2 linked regions of the Arthrobacter globiformis genome follow. The protein of the gene in region 1 interacts with the protein of each later gene in a pairwise test. Links are inferred from orthologs where the notes say so. Each region holds a gene or a part of one and is shown on either strand. Other genes may lie near its edges.

What was found.
Region 2: the proteins of QF036_RS13640 (region 1) and topA interact in binary tests that used the Escherichia coli proteins (3 or more experiments, as listed by UniProt). The link is inferred for Arthrobacter globiformis from one-to-one orthologs.

Annotation. Positions count from the first base shown.
Region 1 is NZ_JAUSYZ010000001.1:3,015,396-3,023,162, forward strand. Bases 1,528-4,483 are described here. They hold QF036_RS13640 (YigZ family protein), read right to left. Parts: upstream 3,373-4,483; coding sequence 2,683-3,372; downstream 1,528-2,682. Other genes in these bases: rpsA (30S ribosomal protein S1), read left to right, coding at 1,528-1,872; QF036_RS13635 (type 1 glutamine amidotransferase domain-containing protein), read right to left, coding at 2,028-2,594; coaE (dephospho-CoA kinase), read left to right, coding at 3,419-4,483. Also shown: QF036_RS13625 (GNAT family N-acetyltransferase), read left to right, coding at 1-204; more of rpsA, read left to right, coding at 397-1,527; more of coaE, read left to right, coding at 4,484-4,654; excinuclease ABC subunit UvrB, read left to right, coding at 4,716-6,815; QF036_RS13655 (TerC family protein), read left to right, coding at 7,048-7,767.
Region 2 is NZ_JAUSYZ010000001.1:4,631,800-4,639,868, reverse strand. Bases 3,097-6,354 are described here. They hold topA (type I DNA topoisomerase), read left to right. Parts: upstream 3,097-3,430; coding sequence 3,431-6,154; downstream 6,155-6,354. Other genes in these bases: QF036_RS21220 (SseB family protein), read left to right, coding at 6,251-6,354; QF036_RS21230 (ArsR/SmtB family transcription factor), read left to right, coding at 3,097-3,256. Also shown: QF036_RS21245 (hypothetical protein), read right to left, coding at 1-232; QF036_RS21235 (hypothetical protein), read right to left, coding at 2,055-2,369; more of QF036_RS21230, read left to right, coding at 2,555-3,096; more of QF036_RS21220, read left to right, coding at 6,355-6,700; QF036_RS21215 (Ppx/GppA phosphatase family protein), read left to right, coding at 6,783-7,775. UniProt on the Escherichia coli protein: Releases the supercoiling and torsional tension of DNA, which is introduced during the DNA replication and transcription, by transiently cleaving and rejoining one strand of the DNA duplex.

The sequences.
Region 1 (7,767 bases):
GTGCCGGATCTCAGCGTGCCGGACCTCAGTGTGCCGGACCTGGAGCTGGATGTGGCGGCGCTGTCCGCCATCTACCTCGGTGGGGTCAACCCCGTGACGCTGGCGGCCTCGGAGCGCATTCTGGAGCACACGCCGGACGGGGCGTTCCGCGCCGCCCGGATGTTCGCCGTCGAACGTGCGCCACACTGCCTGACGCATTTCTAGCGCTTTGACCCCGCTTCGCGCTTGCCACTAGAATAAACGGGCGTGTACTACGTGCACGTTTTTTATTCAATCCACAAAATCAGGATGACCAGGCACTTCCCTGCGAGGTGCCCGCACCTGCGCCTGCGTTCCATAACGCAGGCGCGGCGGTTTGCCTGACCGACTAACTATCCACAACGGAGCCCCTACTACATGACCATCACCTCCACCGAGAAGCCCGGTACCCCCGTAGTCGCGATCAACGACATCGGTACCGCTGAGGACTTCCTCGCAGCTGTCGACGCGACCATCAAGTACTTCAACGACGGAGACCTCGTCGAAGGTACCGTCGTCAAGGTCGACCGCGACGAAGTTCTGCTCGACATCGGTTACAAGACCGAAGGTGTCATTCCCTCCCGCGAGCTGTCCATCAAGCACGACGTTGATCCCGGAGACGTCGTCTCCGTTGGCGATCAGGTCGAAGCCCTGGTGCTCACCAAGGAAGACAAAGAAGGCCGCCTGATTCTCTCCAAGAAGCGTGCTCAGTACGAGCGCGCCTGGGGCGACATCGAGAAGGTCAAGGAAGAAGACGGTGTTGTCACCGGTACCGTCATCGAGGTTGTCAAGGGTGGTCTTATCCTCGACATCGGTCTGCGCGGCTTCCTGCCCGCATCCCTCGTCGAGATGCGCCGTGTGCGCGACCTTGCTCCGTACATCGGTCAGCAGATCGAAGCCAAGATCATCGAGCTGGACAAGAACCGCAACAACGTTGTGCTGTCCCGCCGTGCATGGCTCGAGCAGACCCAGTCCGAGGTCCGCTCCACGTTCCTCAACAAGCTGGAAAAGGGCCAGGTCCGTCCCGGCGTCGTTTCCTCCATCGTCAACTTCGGTGCCTTCGTGGACCTGGGCGGCGTAGACGGCCTGGTTCACGTTTCCGAGCTGTCCTGGAAGCACATCGACCACCCGTCCGAGGTTGTCGAGGTTGGCCAGGAAGTCACCGTCGAGGTCCTCGAAGTGGATCTGGACCGCGAGCGTGTCTCCCTGTCGCTCAAGGCTACGCAGGAAGACCCGTGGCAGACCTTCGCCCGCACCCACGCCCTCGGCCAGGTTGTTCCGGGTAAGGTCACCAAGCTCGTTCCGTTCGGTGCGTTCGTTCGCGTCGAAGACGGCATCGAAGGCCTCGTCCACATCTCCGAGCTGGCTGTCCGCCACGTTGAGCTGGCCGAGCAGGTTGTCTCCGTTGGTGACGAGCTGTTCGTCAAGGTCATCGACATCGACCTCGAGCGCCGCCGCATCTCCCTCTCCCTCAAGCAGGCTAACGAGGGCGTGGACGCCGACAGCACCGAATTCGATCCCGCTCTGTACGGCATGGCCGCTGAGTACGACGAAGAGGGCAACTACAAGTACCCGGAGGGCTTCGACCCGGAGTCCAACGAGTGGCTTGAAGGCTACGAGAACCAGCGCGCAGCCTGGGAGCAGCAGTACGCTGACGCCCAGACCCGCTGGGAAGCACACAAGAAGCAGGTTGCCCAGCACGCTGCCGACGACGCTGCAGCTGCAACGTCCGGTGACAGCGACTCCGGCACCACCAGCTACTCCTCCGAGCCGGCTGCCACCGATTCCGGTGCAGGCACGCTTGCTTCGGACGAGGCTCTTGCAGCACTGCGCGAGAAGCTGACCGGCAACTAATTGCCCGCTGCTTAGTTGGCCTGTGCTTATTTGGCCTGTGCTGGCTGAACGCCAGCACAGCTGAACAGCAGTAAGAAGGTGGCCGTCCCCGAAAGGGGGCGGCCACCTTTTTGTTGCCGGCACTTGTGTTGTGCAGGCTGCCTGGATTGGCGGTGTCAGGCGGTCTGGCCGGCGTGCTCGCCTTCGGCGATCTCCTCCAGCACCTTGTTGTTGAAGGCGGGGAGGTCTCCCGGGTTCCGGCTGGTCACGAAGCCCTGGTCAACCACGACGTCCTGGTCGCTCCAGTTGGCGCCCGCGTTCCGAAGGTCCGTGGCCAGCGTGTGGTACGAGGTGAGGTTCCTGCCCTTGACGACGCCCGCATCGATGAGCAGCCACGGGCCATGGCAGATGGCGGCCACGGGCTTGTGCTGTTCAAAGAAGCTGCGGGCAAACGCCTGCGCGTCCTTGTCCACCCTGAGGTGGTCGGCGTTCACCACGCCGCCCGGAATCACCAGAGCATGGAAGTCCGAGGCGTTGGCGTCCTTAAGGGTCAGGTCGACGTCGAAGGTATCGCCCTTCTCGACGCCCTCAAAACCCTGGAGTTTTGCGCTCTTCGGTGCCACCAGGACAGGCTCGCCGCCGGCGTTTTTGACGGCGTCCCACGGACTGGTCAGTTCAATCTGCTCCACGCCGTCCGTCAGCAGGAACGCTACTCTCTTGCCGGTGATGTCGTGCTCTGACATAGGTCCTCCTTTTCCGAGTGATGCCTTACAGGTCCACCCTAGGAAGGCAGAAACTCATAAGCAAGCTGATTATTCGTTCGGCCGGCCGTCAGTGCGGGACGTCAATCCACTCCGTGCCCTCGCGCTGGAGGGCCGCGCTTCCGGCGGTCAAGGCGGCCAGCCGGTCGGCGGCCGCCGCCAGGTCATCGGCAGCATCCGGCAGGGCGAGCCGCAGCACCGTGGACTGGGCTTCGTAGCCGGTTTCCGCCATCGCGTAGCCCGCGCTGCGGAGATCGTTCTCGAGCCGCCCGGCCGCGGCGTGCGGCACCCGGACGGCACAAATGCGGAGCCGCCTGCGTTGCACCAGCGGAGCCAACTCGAGCGCCGTCGAGACGGAATCGGAGTAGGCGCGCACCAGCCCGCCGGCTCCCAGCAGTATCCCGCCGAAATAACGCACGACGACGGCACTCACGTCGCTGAGGTCCGTCACCCCGGCGGCAGTTTCCCGCCGGAGAAGGGCCTCCAGCATGGGGATCCCGGCCGTGCCCGAGGGTTCGCCGTCATCGCTGGAACGCTGGATGTCCCGGTCCGGCCCAAGCACGAAAGCCGAGCAGTGGTGGCGTGCGTCATGGAACTCGCGGCGGAGTTCGGACACCAGGGCGCGGGCATCTTCTTCGGTCGCCGTGCGGCGCAGCACGGTGATGAACCGGGAGCGCTTGATCTCGATCTCGTGGAGGAATCCGTCCCCCGCAGCCAGGGTGGTGTACGCGGACTGCCTGCTTTGTGTCGTCTCTGTCACTGATGGAACTGCCTCTTCTGCCACCGGTTCAGTTTAGTCTTGGGGAGTGCTGAAGATTGGGTTGACGGGCGGCATCGCCTCGGGGAAGTCGCTGGTGGCAACACGCCTGGCGGAGCTGGGGGCTGTGCTCGTCGACGCCGACGCGATCGCCCGCGAAGTCGTGGAACCGGGCACTCCGGGCCTGGCCGCCGTCGTGGACGTGTTCGGCCCTGAGATCCTCGACGGCGAGGGCCGGCTCGACCGGCCGCGCTTGGGTGCCATCGTGTTTCAGCAGCCGGAACGGCGTGCGGAGCTCAACGGCATCGTCCATCCGTTGGTCCGGGAGCGCGCCGCGGCGGTGATAGCGGCCGCGCCGGAGGACGCGGTGGTGGTGCAGGACATCCCGCTGCTGGTGGAAACCGGACAGCAGAGGAACTTCCACCTCGTCCTGGTGGTGGATGCGCCCGAGGCTGTCCGGCTGCGGCGCATGACCGAGCACCGCGGAATGACTGAAGCGGATGCCCGTTCGCGGATGGCCGCCCAGACGTCCCGGCAGGACCGGCTCGCCGCAGCGGATGTGGTCCTCACCAACTCGGGCACGCGCGAGGAGCTGCTGGCGGCGGTGGACGGGCTGTGGAACGGGCGGCTGCTGCCGTTCGCGCGGAACATCAGCCAGGGCGCAGTGGCCGCCCGCAGCGGCGCGCCCGTCCTGGCCGCGCCGAACTCCGACTGGCCGCGCCAGGCTGCCGGGCTGGCCGAGCGGCTGAAGGTCGCGGCGCCGGAGGACGTCCTGGCTGTGGACCACATCGGGTCGACGGCGGTTCCCGGCCTCGAGGCGAAGGACGTCATTGACCTGCAGCTCGCGGTTGCGGACCTCGCGACGGCAGACCGGATTGCGCCCCTGCTGGGTGCCGCGGGGTTCCCGCTCTGGCCGGGCATCCTGATGGACAGCCCTCACGGACGGCCCGATCGTGCTGCCTGGTCCAAGCGCCTGCACGGCAACGCCGATCCCGCGCGTCCGGTAAATCTCCATATCCGGGTGGCAGGTTCACCGGGCTGGCGCTTCGCCCTCTGCTTCCGCGACTGGCTGCGGGCCGACCCGGCCGCGCGGGAGGAGTACGCAGCGGAGAAGCGCCGGGTGGCAGCCCTGCACGCCTCCGACGCCAACACCTCCGGCTATGCCGACGACAAGGAGGCATGGTTCCGCGATGTCGGGGCTCCCGGAATGGAACGGTGGGCCGAAAGCAGCGGCTGGCAGCCGCCGTCGTACGTTTCCACCTCCGCCAACGCGGCCCAGGGGTGACAGGTACAGCCCAAAGCTGAATCAGGGGTTTGCTGTCAGTGGCTGGCGGTAGATTAGACGCATGAGTCTTGCGCAGGAGATCAACCGCGTCGTTGCCCCCTTCGAGGTCATCAGTGAGTTCCAGCCGGCCGGTGACCAGCCGGCGGCCATCGCCGAACTCACCGAACGCATCAAGAACGGTGAAAAGGACGTGGTCCTGCTGGGCGCCACGGGCACCGGCAAGAGCGCCACGACGGCGTGGCTGGTGGAGCAGGTGCAGCGGCCCACGCTTGTGATGGTCCAGAACAAGACCCTCGCGGCCCAGCTGGCCAACGAGTTCCGCGAGCTGCTGCCCAACAACGCGGTGGAATACTTCGTCTCCTACTACGACTACTACCAGCCCGAGGCCTATGTGGCGCAGACGGACACCTTCATCGAGAAGGACTCCTCCATCAATGAGGAAGTGGAACGGCTTCGCCACTCAGCCACCAACGCCCTGCTGACCCGCCGCGACGTCATCGTGGTGGCCACGGTGTCCTGCATCTATGGCCTCGGCACACCCGAAGAGTACATCGCCGGCATGGTCACTCTCCGCAAGGGTGATGAGATGAACCGCGACGACCTCCTGCGGAAATTCGTGTCCATGCAATACGTGCGCAATGACATGGACTTCCACCGCGGTACCTTCCGCGTTCGCGGCGACACCGTGGAAATTATCCCGATGTACGAGGAACTGGCCATCCGGATCGAGTTTTTCGGCGACGAGATTGAGAACATCCACACGCTGCATCCGCTGACCGGTGAAGTGATCCGGGACGAGGAGGAAATGTACGTCTTCCCGGCCTCGCACTACGTCGCCGGACCCGAGCGCATGGCCAGGGCAATCAAGCGGATCGAAGACGAACTTGCCGACCGGCTGCAGGTCCTGGAAAGCCAGAACAAACTCGTCGAAGCCCAGCGGCTGCGGATGCGCACCACGTACGACCTCGAGATGATGCAGCAGATGGGCTTCTGCAACGGCATCGAGAACTACTCCGTACACATTGATGGCCGTGCCCCCGGTACGGCTCCGCACTGCCTCCTTGACTATTTCCCCGACGACTTCCTGCTGGTGATCGATGAATCCCACGTCACCGTCCCGCAGATCGGCGCCATGTACGAGGGCGACATGTCCCGCAAGCGGAACCTGGTGGACTTTGGGTTCCGCCTGCCCTCCGCCATGGACAACCGTCCACTCAAGTGGGACGAATTCCTCCAGCGCGTCGGCCAGACCGTTTATTTGTCCGCCACTCCCGGAAAGTATGAACTCGGCAAGGCTGACGGCTTTGTCCAGCAGATCATCCGGCCCACCGGCCTGATCGACCCTGAAGTGGTCGTCAAGCCGACCAAGGGCCAGATAGATGACCTGCTCGGTGAAATCAAGACGCGGACAGAGAAGAATGAACGTGTCCTGGTCACCACGCTCACCAAGCGGATGGCGGAGGACCTGACCGACTACCTGCTGGGCCACGGCGTGAAGGTGGAGTACCTGCATTCGGACGTGGACACGCTGCGGCGCGTGGAGCTGCTCCGCGAACTCCGGATGGGAACGTTCGACGTCCTGGTGGGCATCAACCTGCTCCGAGAAGGCCTGGACCTGCCCGAAGTCTCACTGGTGAGCATTCTGGACGCCGACAAGGAAGGCTTCCTGCGGTCGTCCACCTCGCTGATCCAGACCATCGGCCGTGCCGCACGTAACGTCTCCGGACAGGTGCACATGTACGCCGACCGCATCACGGACTCCATGGCCCACGCCATCGAGGAGACCAACCGGCGCCGCGCCATCCAGGTGGCGTACAACACGGAAAGAGGCATCGATCCGCAGCCGCTGCGGAAGAAGATCGCCGACATCACTGACCAGCTGGCCAAGGAAGACGCCGATACCCAGGAGCTGCTCAACAACAACCGCCTCGTTAAGGGCGCCAAGCGCGGTAAGTCCGCCGCCAAGGGCGCGGCCACCGTCCGCGCCGACGGGCTGGCAGCGGCACCTGCGGAGGACCTGGTGGGGCTGATCGAACAGCTGACCGAGCAGATGCACGGAGCGGCCGCCGAACTGCAGTTCGAAGTGGCTGCCCGGATCCGCGACGAGGTTTCCGAACTCAAGAAGGAACTGCGCCAGATGCAGTCGGCCGGGCACGCCTAGCCGGACATCACCAGGCGACGCCGGTACGGGGCCACGCCGTCATCTGGCGCGCCGGGCGCCGCCTCTAGGGTAAAGTTGAGGTCACGTAGGGGAGTATCCCAAGCGCTACGAACGTCAACACGCAGGGCACAGATGCCCTGCCGGGCGTAGCGGGCAGCCACATCAGCACCAAGTGCACAGGTTCGCCGGAGAGACTTACACCGGTTTTTTGTACCCTGCGAAAGGCATTTTTGTGGAACTTCCCGTCTGGTTCGAGGTCGGCTCGTTCGTCGTCCTCGGCATCATCCTCCTTATGGACCTGCTTCTGGTAGTGCGCCGTCCGCACGAACCCTCGATGAAGGAAGCCGGCCTCTGGGTGGCCTTCTACGTGGCACTGGCCCTCGTGTTCGCCGGTGCCATGTTCATGTTCACGGGACCCGAGTACGGCAGCCAGTTCGTGGCCGGCTGGGTGACTGAGTACAGCCTCAGCATCGATAACCTGTTTGTCTTCATCATCATCATGGCCCGCTTCTCGGTGCCGCGTAAGTACCAGCAGGAAGTGCTGATGGTGGGCATCATCATCGCGCTGATTCTGCGCGGCATCTTCATCATGCTCGGCGCCATCGTGATCGAGCAGTTCAGCTGGGTCTTCTACATCTTTGGCGCCTTCCTGCTGTGGACCGCCTGGAAGCAGGCGCAGGACGAGGGCGAAGACGAAGAGGACAAGGAGAACGCCCTCATCAGCAAGCTCCGCAAGGTCATCCCGATGTCCGAGAAGTTCGACGGCGGCAAGCTGCGCACCACGGTGGACGGCAAGAAGGTCTTCACCCCGATGGTGATCGTCTTCATCACCATCGGCATGACCGACCTGCTGTTCGCCGTCGACTCCATCCCGGCCATCTTCGGCCTGACGCAGAGCGCCTTCATCGTCTTCACCGCGAACATCTTCGCCCTGATGGGCCTGCGGCAGCTG
Region 2 (8,069 bases), 1.6 Mb from region 1 along the record:
GGTGCTTCAGGGCCACCAGGCCAACAATTGCCCTGCTGAAGTCGCGGTCCATGGCAAGGTCGATGGCCCACTGGGTCCGCTTCCACCACTGGTCTCGCCGGTCGGCCTGACGCCGCTGGGCGAGCGTGCGCCACGCGATCCAGGCAGCAATGACGGCGGCCAGCAGCGGTGCGAATGCCGCCGCGTACCGCAGCCAATCGGGATCGGCCGCCAGTGCCTGGGTTCCGAGCATGGCCCAACTGTAACTGCAGGCGCGGACAATGATCAGGCGCCGACAATGATGTGGGCGGAAATAGACTTGGCCGGTGACCGAACCAACGCACTTCACCGCCGGCAACACTCCCGACGCGCCTCGCAGCGACATGCCCGACTCCTCCAGGCCCTGGCCTCAGACCTCCGCGAGGTGGGCTACACCCTGGAGGGCGTCGCGGAACTGCTGGGGGAATCCGCATACGCGGCCCTGAACCGGGACCAGCCCATCCCGGCACTGATCGCGACTGAAGCAGTAGCCGCCGGCGAGCCGCGCACCGCAGCGTTGGCCGCCGTCGTGCGTTTCTGGCTTTTGGCCGTTCCGCAGAAAGCGGAGGTGCTTGACGGCGCGCTGCCGCGGACCCGCGCCGAAGGCCTGGCGGCGCTTGGGCTGGCGAAAATCACGGGGACCGAGGTTGTGGCCGAAGCGGATCTGCGTCCCTACGGCTGGGACGCGGGCAGGAACGGCGGCGTCGAGATCTGGGTGGCCAGTGACCTCGCTGCGCACCAGCGGCCCGGCGTCCTCAGGCACGACCACGTCCTGGGCATCGGGCAGGCGTCCACCACCCTTGTCCAGACCACCATCCGCCGCCATGCTGAAAGAGCCCTGGACCTGGGCACCGGCTGCGGCATTCAGACCTTCCACCTTCTCCAGCACAGCGGTCACGTCACCGCCACGGACATCTCGGAGCGCGCCCTCGCATTCACGCGCTTCAATCTCCTGCTCAATGCCGAGCCACTGAATATTGATCCGGCGCGGCCGGCCGAGCGCGTGAGCCTGCGGCTCGGATCGCTCCTCGATCCTGTTGCCGGCGAGACCTTTGACCTCGTCGTGTCCAATCCGCCGTTCGTCATCACGCCGCGCACTGCGGGGGAGGCTGCAGCCGACCAGTTCACGTACCGCGACGGCGGCCTGCCGGGCGACGATATCGTGGCGTCGCTCATCCGCTCCCTGCCTGATGTGCTCGTCCCCGGCGGAACGGCCCAGCTTCTGGGCAACTGGGAGATCCCGGAGGGGTCGGCGTGGGATGAGCGGCCGCAAAGCTGGGCCGGTCCGGACACGGACGCGTGGTTCATCCAGCGCGAACAGGTGGGGCCGGAGCAGTACGCCGAGACCTGGCTGCAGGATGCCTCGGAAACCCGGGACCGCCGGCACTACCAGGAGGCCTATGCCGCGTACCTGGCGGACTTCGCGTCGCGGAATGTCGGCGGGATCGGCTTCGGGATGGTCTTCCTGCGCCGTCCGGCAGGTGAGCGGCGGATCCGCCGTTTCGAGGAGATCACCTATCCGATTGAACAGCCGGTCGGGCCCCACCTGGGGGCGGCGGTGGAACGGGCGGACTGGCTGGCGGCCCACGACGTCTCCGCGGCCCACCTTCTCGTGGCCGAGGACGTCACCGAGGAGCGCCACCAGCGCCCCGGCGCCGAACACCCCGGCGTCATCCTGCTGCGCCAGGGAGCCGGCCTCCGCCGCACCAACCTGCTGAGCACCGAACTGGCGGGCTTTGTCTCCGCGTGCGACGGCGACCTGACCGCCGGACAGATTATCGGCGCCCTTGAGGCGCTGCTGGGCGGGACGGAGGGGTTCGACGGCGGTGCCTTCCGCAGCGGCCTGCTCACCGAAGTGGCCAATCTGGTCCGGGACGGATTCCTGCTGCCCGTGGGCCCGGACTGACAGGGGACCCGGGACTGACGCCGGGCCTGGAGTGACAGTGGGTCCAAGCGCGAACGTACAGCTGTGGCCCCGAATCGCAGCGGATCTGGCGCCGCAACTGTACGTTCGCGCCGGGAGGGCGAACGGACAGTCAGTTAATCAGGGCGCGGCCCATCCCGGGAGCCGGGACGTCGATGGTGAAGCCGCACATGCAGCGGTAGGTCACGGCGTCGGCTGCACCCACGGCCTTTACCGAGCGGATCAGGCGCTGGCCGTCCACCCTGATGGCCATTTCCAGGGGGAACTCCTGGTCGAGACGCTTCATGGGCCGCCGGCAGTGCCGCGGGGTGCCCGTTGCCGCCAGCAGGGAGGCGTCGGTGGCTGTCCCCGGGTGCAGGCTTGAGCCTGTGAGTTCTCCGGCGGGCTGGGCTGCCGGGATCAAAGCGTCTTCGTGGAGGGTAATCATGGTCATCCTTTGGGCTTTTCACGGGACCGCCAACGCTGGCCGCCCCGCCGCGAACTGCTTGCGGGAGGTCTGTTTACGGAAGTAAGCAAAGCATGCTTAGTATTTCCGGGGCAAGCCGGCTGGCTCCGAACTGCGGATATCAAGCATTTCTTTCAGAGCTCCTTCGTGCTGCGTAGACTGATGAAGTGAGTACTGACATGCCGCCGTCGGAACCGGCGGAAACCCCGCCGGACGCAGCCGCCGCGACGCCGGCTGCAACGGGGGCGCGGCGCAGGAACCGGCCGGAAAAGAAGGTGGAAATCACCGACCCCAAGGCGATCCGCGCGCTGGCTCATGCTGCCCGCCTGGAGGTCATTTCGGAGCTGTACTCCACGCAGTCCAGCCGCACGGCCACGGAACTTGCGCAGCAGACAGGGCTCACCCCCAGTGCGATGAGCTACCACCTGCGGGCGCTGCAGAAGTGGGGCATCGTGGTCCCGGCCGAGGCCTCGGCCGACGCCCGCGAGCGCCGGTGGAAGGCGGCGGGCACGGACTTTGCCATCAACTCGGGCGGGGCAGTGGCCGGCCCCGACTTTGCGGTGATCGACCTCGAACTGGATGCGTTCCGCCGCCGCGCCAGGGCCTACGCCCGTGCCCGGGACGAACAGCGGCAAAGCGGTGAGTCCGGGGAGGCGGCGTCGGCGGTGCTGCTCGCAAGCAACCTTCTGTACCTCACAGCCGAGCAGCGCAGCGAACTGACGGAACGGGTGTTTGAGCTGCTCCGCGACTACGAGCTGGAGGATCCCAACCGTGTTCCGCCGGGTGCCGAACGGATCGCCACCATGTGGTCCATGATTCCTGACGACCGCACCCTGCCAGGGGCCTCCGGCGGCCACGGCGGCACCTGACGGGCGCGAAGGACGGGCCTGTGCCGGCCCGCGGGGACCCGGCCGGGCGGCCGGCAGCCCCGGCCGTGACGGGGGCCACCGTTTTCCACATGACAGCGCAGAATTCTGCAAAATATGGTGAACTAGGCCAATATGGGCTGATCTGCCCGAGCAACCTTTTTCTGTAGGAGCACTGTGCCAAGCAAGGCCAAAACCGGCAAGAAACTCGTGATTGTGGAGTCTCCGGCCAAGAGCAAGACCATCGCCAAGTACCTGGGCGAGGGCTTCATTGTTGAGGCCTCCATCGGTCACATCCGCGACCTGCCGCAGCCGTCCGAGCTCCCCGCGGACCTGAAGAAGACCTCCCTGGGCAAGTTCGCCGTCGACGTCGAAAACGACTTCAAGCCCTACTACGTCGTCTCCCCGGACAAGAAGAAAAAGGTGGCCGAGCTCAAGGCCCAACTCAAAGACGCTGACGCGCTCTATCTCGCAACCGATGGGGACCGCGAGGGCGAAGCCATCGCGTGGCACCTCCTGGAGGTCCTGAAGCCCAAGGTCCCCGTGTACCGGATGACCTTCGGCGAAATCACCAAGGAAGCGATCCACCGCGCCATGGACAACCTGCGCGACGTCGACGCCGCCCTGGTTGACGCGCAGGAAACCCGCCGCATCCTGGACCGCCTCTACGGCTACGAGATCTCCCCGGTACTGTGGCGCAAGGTGGCGCGCGGACTGTCGGCCGGCCGCGTGCAGTCCGTGGTCACGCGCATGGTGGTGGACCGCGAGCGCGAGCGCATGGCGTTCAAGTCCGCGTCCTACTGGGACCTGACCGGGCAGTTCGGTGCCGATTCCGGCTCGTTCAAGGCCAAGCTTGCCGCCGTTGACGGTGCCAAGGTGGCCACCGGCCGGGACTTTAACGACGACGGCGAACTCACCTCGCGCAACGTTGCGCACCTGAACGAGGAACTGGCCACCTCCCTGGCCGCCGCCCTGCAGGACGCCGATTTCCGTGTCCGCTCCGTTGACACTAAGCCGTACACGCGCCGCCCCGCCGCGCCCTTCACCACCTCCACGCTGCAGCAGGAGGCCGGTCGCAAGCTGCGGTTCTCGTCCAAGAGCACCATGCAGATCGCCCAGCGGCTGTACGAAAACGGCTACATCACCTATATGCGTACGGACTCCTCGGCGCTGAGCGACGAGGCCGTCACGGCCGCGCGCCGCCAGGCTGCCGAGCTGTACGGCCCCGAATACGTTCCGCAGTCGCCGCGCGTCTACACCAGCAAGGCTGCCAACGCACAGGAGGCCCACGAGGCCATCCGTCCCGCCGGTGACTCCTTCCGCACCCCCGCCCAGGTGGCCAAGCAGCTCAGCGGCGACGAGTTCCGGCTCTATGAGCTGATCTGGAAGCGCACCGTGGCCTCGCAGATGGGCGACGCGAAGGGCTCCACGGCCACCATCCGCCTGGGTGCGGTGGCCGCCGACGGCCGCGACGCCGAATTCTCCGCCTCCGGCACGGTCATCACGTTCCCCGGCTTCCTGGCCGCCTATGAAGAGGGCAAGGACGAAAGCCGCGGCGACGACGACTCCGACGAGGCCCGCCGCCTGCCGAACGTCGCGAAGGGTGACGGGCTGGCCGCCTCGGAGATCATCGCCGTCGGCCACGAGACCTCGCCGCCGCCGCGCTACACGGAAGCTTCCCTGACCGCCGAGCTGGAAAAGAAGGGCATCGGACGCCCGTCCACGTACGCCTCGACGATCTCCACCATCCAGGACCGCGGCTATGTGCGTAAGCAGGGCTCAGCCCTGGTGCCGAGCTGGATCGCGTTCTCCGTGGTGCGGCTCCTCGAACAGCACTTCACGGACTATGTGGATTACGAGTTCACGGCCGACATGGAAGGCGACCTGGACAAGATCGCCAACGGCCAGGCCGTGGGCGCCGCCTGGCTCAAGCACTTCTACTACGGCGAAGATGCCGACCCCGGCCTGCTGAGCATCGTGAACAACCTGGGCGAGATTGACGCCCGCGAGATCAACTCCGTGCCCATCGCGGACGGCATCACGCTGCGGGTCGGCAAGTTCGGCCCCTACCTGGAGAGCTCGCTGCCCACGGTGGACCCCAAGACCGGCGAAGTGGTGGAATCCGCCCGCGCCAACGTCCCGGAGGACCTTGCCCCGGACGAGCTCACCGCCGCCAAAGCAGTGGAGCTCATGGAAACCGCGGCCCCGGAGGAGCGGGTCCTGGGTACCGATCCCCACACCGGCCACACGGTGGTTGCCAAGAACGGCCGGTACGGCGCCTACGTCACCGAGATCATTCCGGAGATGACCGAGGAGCAGCTAGCCAACCTGCCGGTCGAGTACTACAAGAACGGCAAGCCCAAGCCGCCGAAGAAGCCTGTCAAGGCCAAGCCGCGCACCGGTTCGCTGTTCAAGTCGATGACCGTGGAATCTGTCACGCTGGACGAAGCGCTGCAGCTCATGAGCCTTCCGCGGGTCCTCGGTGCGGACGCCGAAGGCAACCCGATCACGGTGCAGAACGGCCGCTTCGGTCCGTACCTGAAGAAGGGCACGGACTCGCGGTCCATCGGCTCGGAAGAGGAAATCTTCACCATCACGCTGGAGCAGGCGCTGGAAATCTACTCCCAGCCCAAGCAGCGCGGTGTCCGCGCGGCCGTGCCGCCGCTGGCCGAGTTCGGTCCGGACCCCGTGTCGGAGAAGAACATCGTGGTGAAGGAGGGCCGCTTCGGTCCGTACATCACCGACGGCATCACCAACATCACCGTGCCCCGCAGCACCTCGCTGGAGGAACTGACTCGGGAACGTGCCGTCGAACTTCTCGCCGAAAAGCGGGCCAAGGGCCCGGTCAAGCGCACCACCACGCGCAAGGCCCCGGCAAAGAAGGCTGCAGCCAAGAAGTAGATCCCGCTGGTTGAGCCCGCCGAAACCAAGGTCTCGGCGGGCTTTACTGGTGCTGCCGGAATTGCGCCTTGCCCGGCAACGTGGTCGAGTAGATGCATGACTGAACAGCCGGAACCCGCAGACATCACGCCGCTGAACGACCTTGAGGAGAAGCTGGCCCGGGGCGGCCAGCCGGACGCAGACCCGGTGGACGTGATCCTGTCGTTCCTCAACAACGAGGTCTACATCATCAGTTCCGACGCGCTCGAGGGCGAGGACTCGCAGGTTGAGCCGCTGGTGCTGGGCAACGCGGACGGCCAGCCGGTTCTTGCCGTGTTCTCGCACCCGAGCCGGGTGGACACGCAGTACCTGGAGGCTGCGCCCAACGTTCTGGGCACGCAGGGCGCTGCGATCATCGCCAACATCGGCGATGAGCTGGGCATGGTCATCAACCCGGGCGCGGCCTACGGCTTTGAGATCAACCCCGAAGGCATTGCCAACATTAAGCGCGACTTCAAGCGCGCCGATGAAGTGGACCCCAACCCCGCCGGTCTCGAAGGCGAGTAACCCCACCGCCGTCAGCAAACAAAGGCCCGCAATGTAAGCGACGGGTTGCGTCCGCTGCGCCGGCGGGGGGAATAATGGCAGGATGCGGCTTGGCGTCCTCGACATCGGTTCAAACACTGTCCACCTCCTGCTGGTGGATGCCCACCCCGGCGCACGGCCTGTGCCCTTCGCCTCCCACAAGCGCCCCCTCTCACTGGTGCAATACCTGGATGCCGATGGCAACATCACCGACGCCGGCCAGCATGAGCTCACGGAGTTCGTGCTTGAGGCCTGGGAGTTCGCGGCGCGGCACAAGGCCGACGACCTGCTGGCCTTCTGTACGTCAGCCATTCGCGAGGCCACCAACGGGCCCGCGGTGCTCGCCCGGGTTAAGCACGAAACCACCGTCACGCTGCAGGAGCTCACGGGCAGCGAGGAAGCGTCCATGACGTTCTTCGCCGTCCGCCGCTGGTACGGCTGGGGCGCCGGCACCATCCTGAACTTTGACATTGGCGGCGGCTCCTTCGAAATGGCGCTGGGGCAGGACGAACTGCCGGAGCTTGCCACGTCCGTGCCGCTGGGTGCGAGCCGGCTGACCCGCGACTGGCTGCACGAGGATCCGCCCTCCGCGAAGAGCGTCAAGGAACTGCGCCGCTACATCCGGACCACCCTTAAGCCGGTGGTCCGCAGCTTCAACGAGGTGGGGAGGGCGAACGTCGTGGCCGGCACCTCCAAGACTTTCCGCTCCCTGGCGCGGATTGCCGGGGCAGCACCCAGCGCCGCGGGCCCGTACGTGAAGCGCGACCTGAACCGCGCGGACCTCGGCATCTGGGCACAGCGCATCTCTGCCATGAAGTCCGAGGACAGGCTGCACCTGCCGGGCGTCTCCGAGGCGCGTGCCAACCAGCTCCTCGCCGGTGCATTGGTAGCTGAAGCGGCCCTGGAGCTCTTTGAGTACAAGAAAATCAAGATTTGCCCGTGGGCGCTGCGCGAGGGCCTCATCCTCCGGCGGCTCGACCAGCTGGTCTTCGACGGCCCGCTGGAGCCGGCGCCGCACGTGGGCGTCCCGCAGGTCTCGGCTCTGCCGGCGATCTAGGGTCTTGTCTGCAGACTAGGTGTGGCATAGGGCTGCCCTCTGGGACCCGACCTTGAACGGGAAAGCGCCAGGCAGGCCTTAAACGAGTAAGCGCCGGCCGGTTACGCAGAAGAAGCTGGGGGGAACACTCCTGCAACCGACCGGCGCCACGCCAGCCCCGAAGGACCGGCTCCATCACTCGCACCTGTGAGGCGTCTACGACTCTAGCGGCGGAGTATGGGTGTTCTGGGGGTTTTTCCTGAAAATCGGCTGGGAATCCGTGGGCACCGGCCGGGAATTTAAAAGCAAAGACAC